Regions from separate parts of the Streptomyces sp. NBC_01216 genome, predicted to be linked through region 1. Evidence: predicted binding sites of a transcription regulator. Region 1 holds the regulator's gene; the other holds the start of a gene.
What was found. The regulator HrcA, encoded in region 1, represses chaperone genes, less so after heat shock. The targets are predictions, from matches to a motif close to TTNGCACTCNGNNNNNCNGAGTGCNAA.
Positions count from the first base shown of each region.

Region 2: the regulator HrcA is predicted to act here: its motif matches at 2,435-2,461, upstream of groL (chaperonin GroEL).

Region 1 covers NZ_CP108677.1:4,989,249-4,993,819, forward strand. Annotated here, with positions in the region: gene hemW (radical SAM family heme chaperone HemW) at 1-339, shown strand, start outside; gene OG393_RS22210 (DUF3097 domain-containing protein) at 411-1,214, opposite strand; gene OG393_RS22215 (MBL fold metallo-hydrolase) at 1,225-1,956, opposite strand; gene hrcA (heat-inducible transcriptional repressor HrcA) at 2,112-3,131, shown strand; gene dnaJ (molecular chaperone DnaJ) at 3,132-4,271, shown strand; gene OG393_RS22230 (nitronate monooxygenase) at 4,418-4,571, shown strand, end outside.
Region 2 covers NZ_CP108677.1:3,110,944-3,115,514, reverse strand. Annotated here, with positions in the region: gene thrC (threonine synthase) at 1-1,167, shown strand, start outside; gene OG393_RS13460 (MoaD/ThiS family protein) at 1,197-1,475, shown strand; gene OG393_RS13455 (cold-shock protein) at 1,872-2,075, shown strand; gene groL (chaperonin GroEL) at 2,626-4,254, shown strand; gene OG393_RS13445 (hypothetical protein) at 4,392-4,571, opposite strand, start outside.

The DNA.
Region 1 (4,571 bases):
GGCGCCGGTCCGGGCGCCCACAGCCACGTCGGCGGCGTGCGGTGGTGGAACGTGAAGCACCCGGGCGCCTACGCGGCGGCCCTCGGGGAAGGACGCTCGCCCGGCGCCGGCCGGGAGCTGCTGTCCGCGGAGGACCGGCGGGTGGAGCGCATCCTGCTGGAGCTGCGCCTCCGGGAGGGCGTGGAGCTGGGGCTGCTGGCCCCTGCGGGCCTGGCCGCCTCCCGCAAGGCGCTCACGGACGGCTTGCTCCAGGCGGAGCCGTACCGCGCGGGCCGTGCGGTCCTGACCCTGCGCGGACGCCTCCTCGCGGACGCGGTGGTCCGCGACCTGGTCGACTGACCGCCGCGTCCGCGAGGAGGCGTCCGCCGTTCCCGCGTCCCGGCCGCACGCCACCGGCGGCCGGGAGCCGGCTACGGCTCCGTCACGAAGTCGATCAGCTCCTCCACCCGGCCCAGCAGCGCCGGTTCCAGATCCTTGTAGGTGCGGACCTTCGACAGGATGTGCTGCCAGGCCGCGCCGGTGTTCTCCGGCCAGCCGAGCGCCCTGCAGACGCCCGTCTTCCAGTCCTGGCCGCGCGGGACGGACGGCCACGCGGGGATGCCCACGGAGGACGGTTTCACCGCCTCCCAGACGTCGATGTACGGGTGGCCGACGACGAGCACGTCCTCGCCCGTGACCGAGGCCGCCAGGCGTTGCTCCTTCGAGCCGGGCACCAGATGGTCCACCAGGACACCGAGCCGTGCGTCGGGCGCCGGACCGAACTCCGCGACGACGGCCGGCAGGTCGTCGACGCCCTCCAGGTACTCCACGACGACGCCCTCGACCCGCAGGTCGTCGCCCCAGACCCGCTCGACGAGTTCGGCGTCGTGGCGGCCCTCCACGTAGATACGCCCCGCCCGTGCGACCCGTGCCCGCGCGCCCGGTACCGCGATCGAGCCCGAGGCGGTCCGGGCGGGACCCGCCGGGGCCGCCGCCGACGGGCGGACCAGCGTCACCACCCGGCCCTCCAGCAGGAAGCCGCGCGGTTCCATCGGGAAGACCCGGTGCTTGCCGAAGCGGTCCTCCAGGGTCACCGTGCCCGCCTCGCAGCGGATCACCGCCCCGCAGAAGCCGGTCGCGACCTCCTCGACGACGAGGTCCGCCTTCGCGGGGACCTCCGCGACGGGTGCCGACCGCTTCCAAGGGGGCGTCAGGTCCGGGTTGTAGCTGCGCATTCGCGCGACGTTATGACACTCCGAAGCGCTGTGCCAGCTCATCGCGCTGCGTCCGTACGAACGTTGCGTCGACCGTCGCTCCGTGCCCGGGCACGTACACCGCGTCCGTACCGCCCAGTAGCAGCAGCCGGTCGAGCGCCGCCGGCCAGCGTGCCGGGATCGCGTCCCGCCCGGCCTGTGGCTCACCGGACTCCTCGACCAGGTCGCCGCAGAACACGACCTCCGGGCCGCCGTCCGCGTCGGGGACGAGCAGCGCCAGATCGTGGCCGGAGTGACCGGGACCCACGTTGGCCAGCAGCACCCGTCGGCCACCCAGGTCGAGGGTCCACTCGCCGGACACCGTGTGGCGCGGGCTCACCAGCACGTCGACCGCCTCCTCCGCCACGTGCGCGTCCACCCCGTGCTCCACCGCGGACGCCCGCAGCGCGCCGGCCTCCCGCCGCAGCAGCGCGTCGAGCCCCACCGCGCCGTACACCTCGGCTCCCGCGAAGACGGCGGTGCCCAGGACGTGGTCGAAGTGCGGGTGGCTCAGTGCGATGTGCGTCACTCTCCGGCCCCCGGTCAGCGCCCGTACCTGAGCCCGCAGCTCCGCGCCCTCGCGGAGCGAGGAGCCCGTGTCGTACAGCAGGACGGCCGTCTCGCCCAGCACCAGGCCCACCGTGGCGTCCCAGACCGGCAGACGGCGCCGCCCGATTCCGTCACCGAGTCGTTCCCAGCCGAGCTCTTCCCAAGCGACATTCATGCGGCGACGCTATCCGCTACGACGCGGCAGGCGGGGACTCGGCCTCCTTGCCAGGAGCGATGCCCGCCGCCGTACACTGGCCGGGGGATTCCTGGCACTCGGACGACACGAGTGCCAAACACGGAGCAACCGGGACGACAGCTGGAGGTGTGCCCATGCTCAGCGAACGCAGACTCGAGGTGCTGCGCGCCATCGTCCAGGACTACGTCGGGACGGAGGAACCGGTCGGCTCCAAGGCGCTCACGGAGCGTCACCGGCTGGGGGTCTCACCCGCCACCGTCCGCAACGACATGGCCGTCCTGGAGGAAGAGGGCTTCATCGCCCAGCCCCACACCAGCGCCGGACGCATCCCCACGGACAAGGGCTACCGACTCTTCGTCGACCGGCTCGCCGGCGTCAAGCCGCTGTCGACCCCGGAGCGGCGCGCCATCCACAACTTCCTGGACGGCGCCGTCGACCTGGACGACGTCGTCGGGCGCACCGTCCGGCTGCTCGCGCAGCTGACCCGGCAGGTCGCCGTCGTGCAGTACCCCTCGCTGACCCGTTCGACGGTCCGGCACGTGGAGCTGCTCTCGCTGGCGCCCGCCCGGCTGATGCTGGTGCTGATCACGGACACCGGACGGGTCGAGCAACGGATGATCGACTGCCCGGCGCCCTTCGGCGAGACCTCGCTGGCTGATCTGCGGGCCCGGCTCAACAGCCGGGTCGTCGGCCGCCGTTTCGCGGATGTGCCGCAACTGGTGCAGGATCTTCCGGAGTCCTTCGAGGAGACGGAGGACCGCGGCACGGTCACGGCGGTGCTCGCGACCCTGCTGGAAACCCTGGTGGAAGAGCACGAGGAACGGCTGATGATCGGCGGTACCGCCAATCTCACCCGCTTCGGGCACGACTTCCCCCTCATGATCAGGCCGGTGCTGGAGGCGCTCGAGGAACAGGTCGTGCTCCTCAAGCTGCTCGGCGAGGCCAAGGACTCGGGCATGACCGTACGGATCGGGCACGAGAACGCCCACGAGGGGCTCACCTCCACGTCCGTCGTCGCGGTCGGCTACGGTTCGGGCGACGAGGCAGTCGCCAAACTCGGCGTGGTCGGACCGACCCGCATGGACTACCCCGGAACGATGGGAGCGGTACGCGCAGTGGCACGTTACGTCGGACAGATCCTGGCGGAGTCGTAAGTGGCCACGGACTACTACGCCGTACTCGGCGTACGCCGCGACGCCTCCCAGGACGAGATCAAGAAGGCGTTCCGGAGGCTCGCCCGCGAGCTGCACCCGGACGTCAATCCCGATCCGAAGACGCAGGAGCGCTTCAAGGAGATCAACGCCGCCTACGAGGTGTTGTCGGACCCGCAGAAGAAGCAGGTCTACGACCTCGGCGGGGACCCGCTCTCCCAGGCTGGAGGCGGCGGTGGCGCCGGCGGCTTCGGCGCCGGCGGCTTCGGGAACTTCTCGGACATCATGGACGCGTTCTTCGGCACGGCGTCGCAGCGCGGGCCGCGCTCGCGCACCCGCCGCGGCCAGGACGCCATGATCCGTCTGGAGATCGATCTCAACGAGGCCGCCTTCGGCACGACGAAGGACATCCAGGTCGACACGGCGGTCGTCTGCACGACGTGCTCCGGCGAGGGCGCCGCACCCGGCACCTCCGCGCAGACCTGTGACATGTGCCGCGGCCGTGGCGAGGTCTCGCAGGTCACCCGGTCCTTCCTGGGCCAGGTCATGACCTCGCGTCCCTGCCCCCAGTGCCAGGGCTTCGGCACCGTCGTCCCGACCCCGTGCCCGGAGTGCGCCGGCGACGGACGGGTCCGTTCGCGCCGCACCCTCACCGTGAAGATCCCGGCCGGTGTCGACAACGGCACCCGGATCCAGCTGGCCGGCGAGGGTGAGGTGGGTCCCGGCGGCGGTCCCGCCGGCGACCTGTACGTCGAGATCCACGAGGTCCCGCACGAGGTCTTCCAGCGCCGCGGCGACGACCTGCACTGCACGGTCACCATCCCGATGACGGCGGGTGCGCTCGGCACCAAGGTGCCGCTCCAGACGCTGGACGGGATGGAGGAGGTCGACATCAGGCCGGGCACGCAGTCCGGGCAGTCGATCCCCCTGCAGGGCCGCGGCATCACGCATCTGCGGGGCGGCGGGCGCGGCGACCTGATCGTGCACGTGGAGGTCACCACGCCGTCGAAGCTCGACCCGGAGCAGGAGCGGCTGCTGCGCGAACTGGCGAAGCTGCGTGGTGAGGAACGCCCGACGGGCCAGTTCCAGCCGGGGCAGCAGGGCCTGTTCTCGCGCCTCAAGGACGCCTTCAACGGCCGCTAGGGCGTGACGGGCGGGGCCGACGCCCCGCCCGTGCGGACCTTCGCCCGGAGTGGCACCGTCGGCACCTCCCGGGGCGGCACGCGTGGACCACGCGTGCCGCCCCGGGCGTTTTCGGCCGGGGAGCCCGGCCATGACACGATGCATGCATGTCCACCGCACTGAGCGATCTCTGTCGTCACCCGATCGTGCAGGCCCCCATGGCGGGTGGCGCCTCCTGTCCGCAGCTGGTCGGAGCCGTTTGCGAGGCCGGCGGCCTGGGATTCCTGGCCGGCGGCTACAAGACGGCCGGCGGCATGTACC
Region 2 (4,571 bases), 1.9 Mb from region 1:
TTCGGCCCGCTCGAAGTCGCGTACGACCTTCCCCTCGGGGACCCCGAGTCCCTGCGGAAGCGGATCGAGGCCGGCCCCGCCAACATCTGGCGCTACGCCCCCCTGCTGCCCGTCCCCGCCGACGTCGCCGAGAAGCCGAACCTGAATCCGGGCTGGACCAAGCTCGTCCAGGCCGACAACCTCGCCGCCGAGCTCGGGGTCGAGCCGGGCCGCCTCTTCGTCAAGGACGACTCGGGCAACCCGACGCACTCCTTCAAGGACCGCGTCGTCGCCCAGGCCCTCGAAGCCGCCCGCGCCTTCGGCTTCACCACCCTGTCCTGCTCCTCCACCGGCAACCTGGCCGGAGCCGTCGGTGCCGCCGCCGCCCGCGCCGGCTTCCGCTCGTGCGTGTTCATCCCGCACGACCTGGAGCAGGGCAAGGTCGTCATGGCCGCCGTGTACGGCGGCGAGCTCGTCGGCATCGAGGGCAACTACGACGACGTCAACCGCTTCTGCTCCGAACTCATCGGCGACCCGCTCGGCGAGGGCTGGGGCTTCGTCAACGTCAACCTGCGCCCGTACTACGGCGAGGGCTCCAAGACGCTCGCGTACGAGATCTGCGAGCAGCTCGGCTGGGTGATCCCGGACCAGCTGGTCGTCCCGATCGCCTCCGGCTCCCAGCTCACCAAGATCGACAAGGGCCTCCAGGAACTCGTCAAGCTCGGCCTCGTCGAGGACAAGCCGTACAAGATCTTCGGCGCCCAGGCCGCGGGCTGCTCCCCGGTGTCGGCCGCCTTCAAGGCCGGCCACGACGTCGTCCGCCCGCAGAAGCCGAACACGATCGCCAAGTCCCTGGCGATCGGCAACCCGGCCGACGGCCCGTACGTCCTGGACATCGCCCGCCGCACGGGCGGCGCGGTGGAGGACGTGGACGACGAGCAGGTCGTCGAGGCGATCAAGCTGCTCGCGCGGACCGAGGGCATCTTCGCCGAGACGGCCGGCGGCGTGACGGTCGGCGTCACCAAGAAGCTGATCGAGGCCGGCCTCATCGACCCGAACCTGACCACCGTGGTCCTCAACACCGGCGACGGCCTCAAGACGCTGGACGCGGTGGCCGAGACCTCGCAGGCGACCGCCACCATCCGCCCGAGCCTCGACGCGTTCCGCGACGCCGGCCTGGCCCACTGACCACCCCCGTTACGGAAGGCAGCACTCCCATGAGCGTCAAGGTCCGCATCCCCACCATCCTCCGTACCTACACGGGCGGTCAGGCCGAGGTCCCGGCGGAGGGCACCACCCTCTCCGAGGTCATCGCCGACCTGGAGAAGAACCACACGGGCATCGCGGCCCGTGTCCTGGACGACCAGGGCAAGCTGCGCCGTTTCGTGAACGTGTACGTCAACGACGACGACGTCCGCTTCGAGCAGGGACTGGAGACGGTGACGCCGGACGGCGCCGGCGTCTCCATCATCCCGGCGGTCGCCGGAGGCTGCTGACGCCCCGGGAGTTACCCGCAGTCACCTGAATTGCCCCTTCCGTCGAGAAACGGAAGGGGCAATTCTGCATGGTTGAGCACGATAGAGTTGGGGAAACCCCCTCCGCTGCTCATGCCGGGTGCATATGAGAATGCGCCTCGACCTGACAAGAAGCAGCCAAAGTGTTCGAGTCTTGTGTACCTTCTGCGCGTTTTGCCGGGCCCGACTTGCCCCGGGATTCAGCGGATCCTCCTTAATCCTCCTTTCTCGCGTGCCCAGAATTCTCGCCCGATTGCCCTGTTGCAGAGGGCAGTTGGGCAGATACATTCAGCCGCGGTCGACGCGTTCCGGCGCAGGGTCTGACCCGGGGCCGCGAGGTGTGGTCCCGCGCAAGGGCCAGTAATAGGGGAGTTAGGCATGGCTCAGGGCACCGTCAAGTGGTTCAACGCGGAGAAGGGCTACGGCTTCATCGCGGTCGACGGTGGTGCGGATGTATTCGTCCACTACAGCGCGATCCAGATGGACGGCTACCGCACCCTTGAAGAGGGTCAGCGAGTCGAGTTCGAGATCTCGCAGGGCCAGAAGGGTCCGCAGGCGGACATGGTCAAGCTCGCCGTCTGAGCGCGGCGCCATCGGCCACCACATACGCACTCACGCACGAGGGGTCCGCATCCGGTGAGGATGCGGACCCCTCGTGCGTTCCCCGGCGCCCCGGGCCGACCGTGCGCCGTCCCCACCCGCACGGGCACCCGCACCGCGCCCCCGCCGCGCCTCCGCCCGTCCTTCCCGGCGTGTCGCCGGCTCGTTCCGCCGGGTGCCGGGCCCGCCGTGCCGTCGCCGTCCGCGGTCGTGCCGCGGCGCCGCGGCACCGTCGTGCGCCCTGGTCGCACCGGCCGCGTCGAGCCGTCCGGCACCCCGGACAGGGGCCGCGCGCCCGCCCCGCCGGGCCCCGGCCCCCGGCCGACGTCCTTCGGAACGGTCTTGCACTCTCCGGGGTCGAGTGCTAATCATTGGCGTTAGCACTCTGAAGGTGAGAGTGCTGACGAGGATCGGGCAGACGAGGCCCGCGGCCAGGTGGGGCAAGGAACCATCGGGTACGCAGGCCGTCCGTCGCGGGCGTCGGCGCGGTCCTGGAGCGTTATCCACCCCATGTCCGGGAGGACCACTTCACATGGCCAAGATCATCGCGTTCGACGAGGAGGCCCGGCGCGGTCTCGAGCGCGGCATGAACCAGCTCGCTGACGCCGTCAAGGTCACCCTCGGCCCGAAGGGTCGCAACGTCGTCCTCGAGAAGAAGTGGGGCGCCCCCACGATCACCAACGATGGCGTGTCCATCGCCAAGGAGATCGAGCTCGAGGACCCGTACGAGAAGATCGGCGCCGAGCTGGTCAAGGAAGTCGCCAAGAAGACGGACGACGTCGCCGGCGACGGTACGACCACCGCGACCGTTCTCGCCCAGGCGCTCGTCCGCGAGGGCCTGCGCAACGTCGCCGCCGGCGCCAACCCGATGGCCCTCAAGCGCGGCATCGAGAAGGCCGTCGAGGCCGTCTCCGCCGCCCTGCTCGAGCAGGCGAAGGATGTCGAGACCAAGGAGCAGATCGCTTCCACGGCCTCCATCTCCGCCGCCGACACCCAGATCGGCGAGCTCATCGCCGAGGCCATGGACAAGGTCGGCAAGGAAGGCGTCATCACCGTCGAGGAGTCCCAGACCTTCGGTCTGGAGCTCGAGCTCACCGAGGGTATGCGCTTCGACAAGGGCTACATCTCGGCGTACTTCGCCACCGACATGGAGCGTATGGAGGCGTCCCTGGACGACCCGTACATCCTGATCGTCAACTCCAAGATCTCCTCCGTGAAGGACCTGCTCCCGCTCCTGGAGAAGGTCATGCAGTCGGGCAAGCCGCTGCTGATCATCGCCGAGGACGTCGAGGGCGAGGCCCTGTCGACGCTGGTCGTCAACAAGATCCGCGGCACCTTCAAGTCCGTCGCGGTCAAGGCGCCCGGCTTCGGCGACCGCCGCAAGGCCATGCTGAACGACATCGCCATCCTCACGGGCGGCACGGTCATCTCCGAGGAGGTCGGTCTCAAGCTCGAGAACGCCGGCCTGGACCTGCTGGGCCGCGCCCGCAAGGTCGTCATCACCAAGGACGAGACCACGATCGTCGACGGCTCCGGCGAGAGCGACCAGGTCGCCGGTCGCGTCAACCAGATCCGTGCCGAGATCGAGAACTCCGACTCGGACTACGACCGCGAGAAGCTCCAGGAGCGCCTCGCGAAGCTGGCCGGCGGCGTGGCCGTCATCAAGGCCGGTGCCGCGACCGAGGTCGAGCTCAAGGAGCGCAAGCACCGCATCGAGGACGCCGTGCGCAACGCCAAGGCGGCCGTCGAGGAGGGCATCGTCGCCGGTGGTGGCGTGGCCCTGCTGCAGGCATCCTCGGTCTTCGAGAAGCTCGAGGGTGACCTCACGGGCGACGAGGCCACGGGCGCCGCGATCGTGAAGCTGGCCCTCGAGGCCCCGCTGAAGCAGATCGCGATCAACGCCGGTCTCGAGGGTGGCGTCGTGGCGGAGAAGGTCCGCAACCTGCCCGTCGGCCACGGCCTCAACGCCGCGACCAACGAGTACGTCGACCTCATCGCCGAGGGCATCATCGACCCGGCGAAGGTCACGCGCTCCGCGCTCCAGAACGCCGCGTCGATCGCCGCGCTGTTCCTGACCACCGAGGCCGTCATCGCCGACAAGCCGGAGAAGGCCGCCGCGGCCGCTCCGGGCGGCATGCCGGGCGGTGACATGGACTTCTGATCCTCACCGGATCGGACGTTCTCGCATCACGCGAACGAGGGCGGTACTCCCAGCCGGGGGTGCCGCCCTCGGGCGTACCCGCGGCGGAACGAGGCGGGGCCGGGAAGCGGCGAACGGGGGACGCGTACGTGTCCTCGTCAAGGCGTCGCGGTCCCGGCCGGTGAGCGGGGGGATTCGGGCACCCGGGGCGGAGCGGCCATCGCGTTCCGGGCCGCCGCCGCGTGGTCGCGGACCCGGGCGGCGGGGAGTGGCACGGTGCGTGCGGCGGGCGGCTGTTCGCCCCGGCACGGGCCGCAGTCACCGTCACGGAGCGATTC